2 regions of the Blautia stercoris genome follow, and region 1 is predicted to be linked to the other one. Evidence: predicted binding sites of a transcription regulator. Region 1 holds the regulator's gene; the other holds the start of a gene.
The links. The regulator Rex, encoded in region 1, represses fermentation and respiration genes when NADH is low (regulators of the CRP and FNR family bind a similar motif). The targets are predictions, from matches to a motif close to ATTGTTAANTANTTAACAAT.
Positions count from the first base shown of each region.

Region 2: serC (3-phosphoserine/phosphohydroxythreonine transaminase) is a predicted target of Rex. The motif match lies at 1,317-1,336, and genes of this name have one in related genera.

Region 1 is NZ_BAAHYF010000001.1:344,048-347,440, reverse strand. Features, by position in the region: gene abc-f (ribosomal protection-like ABC-F family protein) at 1-916, opposite strand, end outside; gene ACYQ2D_RS01765 (redox-sensing transcriptional repressor Rex) at 1,118-1,765, shown strand; gene ACYQ2D_RS01760 (NAD(P)H-hydrate dehydratase) at 1,840-3,333, shown strand; gene alr (alanine racemase) at 3,340-3,393, shown strand, end outside.
Region 2 is NZ_BAAHYF010000001.1:849,346-852,738, forward strand. Features, by position in the region: gene ACYQ2D_RS04145 (phosphoglycerate dehydrogenase) at 1-167, opposite strand, end outside; gene serC (3-phosphoserine/phosphohydroxythreonine transaminase) at 170-1,252, opposite strand; gene ilvB (biosynthetic-type acetolactate synthase large subunit) at 1,410-3,095, opposite strand; gene ilvD (dihydroxy-acid dehydratase) at 3,119-3,393, opposite strand, start outside.

The DNA.
Region 1 (3,393 bases):
GTTTTTCAAGAACTTCCATTTTATCTAACATCTTTTCACGGCTCTCTGCACGGCGGATAGATTTTTCACGATTAAACTGTTTTAATTTTGTGATGACTTCTTCTTGATGCTTGATTTCCTGCTGTTGATTCATGTAAGCCTGATAAGCTTCTTTTCGAAGCATTGCTTTCTTTTCACTGTATGCAGAGTAGTTTCCGGAAAAAGAAGAAACTTTTCCGTTATCTATTTCAATTACTTTAGATACAATTTTATCAAGAAAGTAACGGTCATGAGAGACAATTAAGACAGCTCCTGCATAGTTTAAAAGATAAGTCTCCAGCCAGGAGATAGAATCCATATCCAGATGGTTGGTAGGCTCATCGAGAAGTACGATATCAGGTTTGGATAACAGCAGACGACCAAGTGCCACTCGGGTTTTCTGACCTCCGGAGAGAGTTGAAACCAGTTTGGAAAAATCACTTTCCGCAAAGCCCAGACCCTTTAAAACACCGGTTAATTCGCTTTTATAAGCGTATCCGTTTTCCAATTCAAAATTATGGGTTAAGCGGGAATAAGTATCCATAAGCCGTTCTAATTCATCAGCCTTAGCGTATTTCATCTGTTTTTCTATTTCACGCATCTGTAGTTCCATATCAAGAATATGCTGTTTTACTTGAAGTAAAGAGTCATAAATTGTTAAATCTGTATCTAAATCCTGATGCTGTGCCAGATAACCAATTCGTTTTCCTTTAGCAAGAATGACTTCTCCTTTATCAGTGGGAAGCTCCTGCATAATAATGCGCAGTAAGGTAGTTTTGCCTGCACCGTTAATTCCGACCATTGCAGCTTTTTCATGGTCTTCTATATGAAAAGAGGCATTTTGGATTAAAGTTACGCCTCCGAATGATTTTTCTATATTTTGACATGCAAGTATCATAAGTTCCTCCTTAAAAAATTCTACTTATCTGTATAAAAAAACGCCATTGTATTTATTATATCGAAAAAAATGAATTTTACAACAGATAAATGCGGCAATTAAGAGAATTGTATTTGACTTTATTTTAACAATTATATATAATAAAAGTAAATTTGTTTTGTATTGAAAGAACGAATAATCAGGCAAAAGGAGGGTAAAGTCGTGGACGAAAAAAGTATATCGAAGGCTGTAATCAGAAGACTTCCTCGTTATTATCGATACTTGGGTGAACTTTTAGAAGAGGGTGTGGAACGAATTTCTTCTAATGAGCTTAGTTCCAAGATGCATGTTACAGCATCTCAGATTCGTCAGGATTTAAATAATTTCGGAGGATTCGGACAACAGGGATATGGATATAATGTACCTTATCTTTATGCCGAAATAGGAAAAATATTAGGTCTTGACCGAACCCATCATATTATTATTATTGGTGCAGGTAATTTGGGACAGGCACTTGCGAATTATGTAAAATTTGAAAAAAGAGGATTTAAGGTTGTGGGAATTTTTGACATCAATCCGGTGTTGAAAGGAATTTCCATTCGGGGAAATGAAATTCGTATGATGGATGAGCTTCCGGAGTTTTTAAGAGAGAATGATGTTCAAATTGCAACGCTTACTCTGCCGAAAGCTTATGCGGAAGAGACTGCAAACCTTCTTGTGGAGAATGGAATTAAGGCAATTTGGAATTTCGCACATTTGGATTTGGCAGTTCCGGAAGATGTCATTGTGGAAAATGTGCATCTGTCCGAAAGTCTGATGCGTCTGTCTTATAATCTGAATCGGTATAATACAGAACATAAAAAAGAATGATAGAAGAACTGCTGCGAAAAAATATTTCGTAGCAGTTTTTTGATATTTTTAAAACAAAAATTGGGGGTGACTTTATGAGAGAATTCGTATCCGGAACACAGATGAAGCAATTAGATAGATATACGATACAGGAAATAGGAATTCCATCACTGGTGTTAATGGAGCGTGCCGCAAGAAGTGTGTATGATACAATGATAAAAGAAAGACTTCCGCTTAAAAAAGTACTTGTTTTATGCGGAAGTGGCAACAATGGAGCAGACGGTGTGGCGCTTGCAAGAATGCTGCATCTTTCAAATATTTCGGTTGATGTGGAAATTTTAGGAGACCCATCGCATTTTACGACGGAGATGAAACAGCAAATTGAGATTGCAAAAAAATATCAGGTTGCGTTTGTCAAGAATAAAAGCCTGTCTGAATATACTACTATAGTAGATGCCATCTTTGGGGTTGGATTAGACCGAGAAGTAGGTGGAGGTTACAAAGAAAAAATAAAAGAAATTAATCAGGCAGATGCCAAAGTAGTGGCAGTGGACATTCCATCAGGGATTGATTCGGCGACAGGAAAGGTACTTGGATGTGCCGTTTGTGCAGACTGGACGGTCAGTTTTGCTTATGAAAAGCTGGGAACTGTTTTTTATGAAGGAGCAGAGTATGCAGGAAATGTAAGAGTGGCAGATATTGGAATTGTAAAAATGCCTGAAATTTGTTTTCCGATTTCAACTTATACGTTTGAAGAAAAAGATTTGAAAGAAAAATTATTTCGCAGAGAAAGCGGAAATAAAGGAACGTTTGGAAAAGTATTACTAATAGCCGGAAATGAGATGACCAGTGGAGCTGCTCTTTTAAGTGCCTCTTCGGCTCTGCATACGGGAGTTGGAATGGTAAAAGTGCATACTCGAAAAGAGAACAGGGCAATTCTTCCGGTACAGCTTCCGGAAGCTATGTATTGCTTTTATGGCAAAAAAGAGATAAAATCAGAAGCGTTGGCAGAAAGTCTGGAATGGGCAGATGTAGTAGGGATTGGTCCGGGTCTTGGAACAAACAAACAGGCAGAAGAACTGTTAGAATTTGTTTTAAAACGTTCTAAACGACCATTGGTGATTGATGCAGATGGATTAAATTTATTAAAAAGTAAACTTGATTTGCTTGAAAAATACGAGTATCCTGTAATTATGACTCCGCATCTGGGAGAATTTTCACGCTTAAGTGGACTTTCGATTAAAGAATGGAAACAACAGCCGATAGAACTTACAAATAAACTGGCACATTTTTATAACGTAACTTTGGTTTGCAAAGATGCACGTACCGTAATTGCAGATGGCGGTCAAAATGTCTATGTGAATACAACAGGAAATAGTGGGATGGCAACTGCAGGAAGTGGCGATGTGCTGACGGGAATTTTACTCGGATTGCTGGCTCAAGGCTATGCTCCTTTGGATGCAGCTGTGATGGGAGTATGTGTTCATGGTCTGGCTGGCGATGAAGCTGCAAAAGAAAAAGGGAAATATGCAATGGTGGCAGGAGACCTGATTACTTATACAGGAGATGTGCTTAAGAAAAGAGGATAAGAGATTATGAATAGACCAAGTAGAATTTATGCAACAATCGATTTAGATGCCGTTACATGG
Region 2 (3,393 bases), 510 kb from region 1:
GCTCTTGCAACTGCAACAACATTTTTCGGAAGCTGCATCTCATGCATATTTGCACTTCTTACCAGTACCACATCGCTGTCTTCAAGAGATTCACTGTTTTCATATTTTCCCGGAAAATATTCCAGTCCTACGTTTGAAATTGGATTCAAGCAATGATATTTATACATGTCTATGCGTTCTCCTTCTCAAATTTTTTCATAAATTCAACCAGTGCTTCCACACCCTCAATTGGCATTGCATTATAAATACTTGCACGCATACCGCCAACCGTACGATGACCTTTTAAATTTACAAGTCCTGCTGCTTCTGCTTCTTTTACAAATTTTGCATCAAGTTCTTTATCTCCTGTTACAAACGGTACATTCATTAAAGAACGGGAAGCCGGCTCAACTGTTCCTTTAAATAATTTACTGCTGTCCAGATAATCATATAACACTTTTGCTTTCTTTTCATTACGTTCTTTCATTGCTTCAAGACCGCCCTGTTTTTTCAGCCATTTAAATACTTTTCCGCAAATGTAAATACCATAGCAGTTTGGTGTATTGTATAAGGAATTTGCATCTGCATGTGTCTTATAAGTCAACATGGTCGGAGTTCCCGGAAGTACATCTTCTGTAATCAAATCCTCACGGATAATTGCAATCACAAGACCTGCCGGTCCGACGTTTTTCTGAACACCACCATAAACAATACCATATTTTTCTATATCCATAGGCTCAGAAAGGAAACAGGAGGACACATCTGATACAAGGATTTTTCCTTTTGTATTTGGTAATGTTTTATATTTTGTTCCATAAATTGTGTTATTTTCGCAGATATATACATAGTCTGCATCCGGACTTATCGGAAGATCTGAACAGTCTGGTATGTAAGAAAATGTTTTATCTTCTGAAGATGCAATCTTATTTGCTGTTCCATATTTCTGGGCTTCCTGCCATGCTTTTTTTGCCCACTGTCCGGTCACAATATAGTCTGCAACTCTGTTTTTCATCAGATTCATTGGAATCATAGCAAACTGCTGACTTGCACCGCCCTGTAAAAACAGTACTTTATAATTATCCGGAATCTTTAAGAGGTCTCTTAAATCCGCTTCTGCAGTCTGAATAATTTCATCAAATACTTTTGAACGGTGACTCATCTCCATTACGGACATACCGCTTCCATTGTAGTCTAACATTTCTTCTGCTGCTTCTTTTAACACTTCTTCCGGTAAAACTGCTGGTCCTGCCGAAAAATTATACACTCTGCTCACTTCTTTGTTCCTCCCGTATAGAATAATAGAATACTCTTTATTTGTATAAAGAGTATTCTACATCTTTGACATATTTTTGTCAATATAAACATTTGTCTTTATTACAAAGACATCCATCTGTCCAGCCAAACTCTTTTTCGACTAAAACAGCTATTTTTTATTTTTTCTTTGCTCTTAAATCATCCTCATCAAATGCATCCTCAATATTTGCACCGGCCGGTACCATTGGGAATACTTTATCATCAGAATCAATAATGCAGTCTAATACAACTGTTGTATTTAATTCAATTGCCTTTTTAATTGCATCGGCAAGTTCTTCTTTTTTTGTGACACGGATTCCTACCGCTCCCATCGCTTCTGCCAGTTTTACAAAATCTACTTTGTCATTTAATACTGTATTTGAGTATCTGTGATCATAGAATAAAGTCTGCCACTGACGTACCATTCCTAATACATGGTTATTGATGACAACCTGAATTAACGGCATATTGTTTCTTGTCGCAGTTGCAATTTCATTCATATTCATTCGGAAACATCCGTCTCCGGCTACATTGATGACAACTTTATCCGGATTTGCAGTTTTTGCACCGATTGCTGCTCCAAGTCCATATCCCATTGTTCCAAGTCCACCGGAAGATAAAAATCTTCTCGGCATTTTATATTTATAATACTGTGCAGCCCACATCTGATGCTGACCAACTTCTGTTACAATAATAGCGTCTCCCTTCGTCTGACGATATAATTCTTCAATGACTGCCGGGCCGGTCAGACCTTCCTGATTATAGCGAAGCGGATATTTTTCTTTTAATTCTTCTATGGTTTCTATCCATTCTTTATGCTCTTTTTCAGATATTTTTTCATTTAATTTCTGAAGAATTACTTTTGCGTCTCCTAAAACACTACAGTCTACTAAAATATTTTTATTGATTTCGGTTGCATCTACATCAATCTGAAGTACCTTTGCGTTTCTTGCAAAGTTTCTTGTATTTCCGGTTACACGGTCGCTGAATCTTGCACCAATCGTAATCAACAAATCACATTTGGTCACACCAAGATTGGATGCCTTTGTTCCATGCATACCCAGCATACCAGTATAAAGTTCATCTTCGCCGTCAAAGACACCTTTTCCCATTAAAGAATCTGTAACCGGTGCCTGAATCTTATGTGCCAGTTCACGAACTTCTTTCCATGCATTGGCAGCCACTGCACCTCCACCTACAAAGATAAATGGACGTTTTGCTTCCTGAATCATCTCAACCGCTTTTTCTAAATCTTCTTCTTTAATTTCAGAGACAAACGGTTTGATTTCTTTTGGCTCAACCTGTGTATATTCAGTTTTTGCAGCTGTTACATCTTTTGTAATGTCGACCAGGACCGGTCCTGGTCTGCCACTTTTTGCAATCGCAAACGCACGTCTGAGTGTTTTTGCAAGTTTTGTAACATCTTTTACGATAAAGCTGTGTTTTGTAATCGGCATTACCACACCTGCAATATCTACTTCCTGGAAACTGTCTTTTCCAAGAAGCGGAACACCTACATTACAAGTTACTGCAACAACCGGAACAGAATCCATAAATGCGGTCGCAATACCTGTTACCAGATTGGTTGCTCCTGGTCCACTGGTTGCAAAACAGACGCCTACTTTTCCGGTTGAACGTGCATATCCATCCGCTGCATGCGCAGCACCCTGCTCATGGGATGTTAAAATATGATGGATTTCATCACTGTGTTTATACAATTCATCATAAATATTTAAAATGGTTCCGCCTGGATATCCAAATACGGTATCCACACCCTGCTCTTTTAAACATTCGATTACAATCTCTGATCCTGTCAACTGCATCTCGAAGCCCTCCCAACGTTTTTTTATTTCTTTATTTCCAGAACCGCACCACGGTTTCCGCTTGTAACCATAGAAGCATAACGAGCCAGATATCCAGTTGTTACTTTTGGCTCTCTCGGCTGCCAGTTTGCTCTTCTTCTCTCCAGCTCTTCATCTGATACCACTAATTCCAGTTTTGTTTCCGGAATATTGATACGGATTAAATCACCTTCTTCTACCAGTGCAATTGGTCCGCCTACTGCTGCTTCCGGAGAAATATGCCCAATGGATGCACCCCTTGAGGCACCTGAGAAACGTC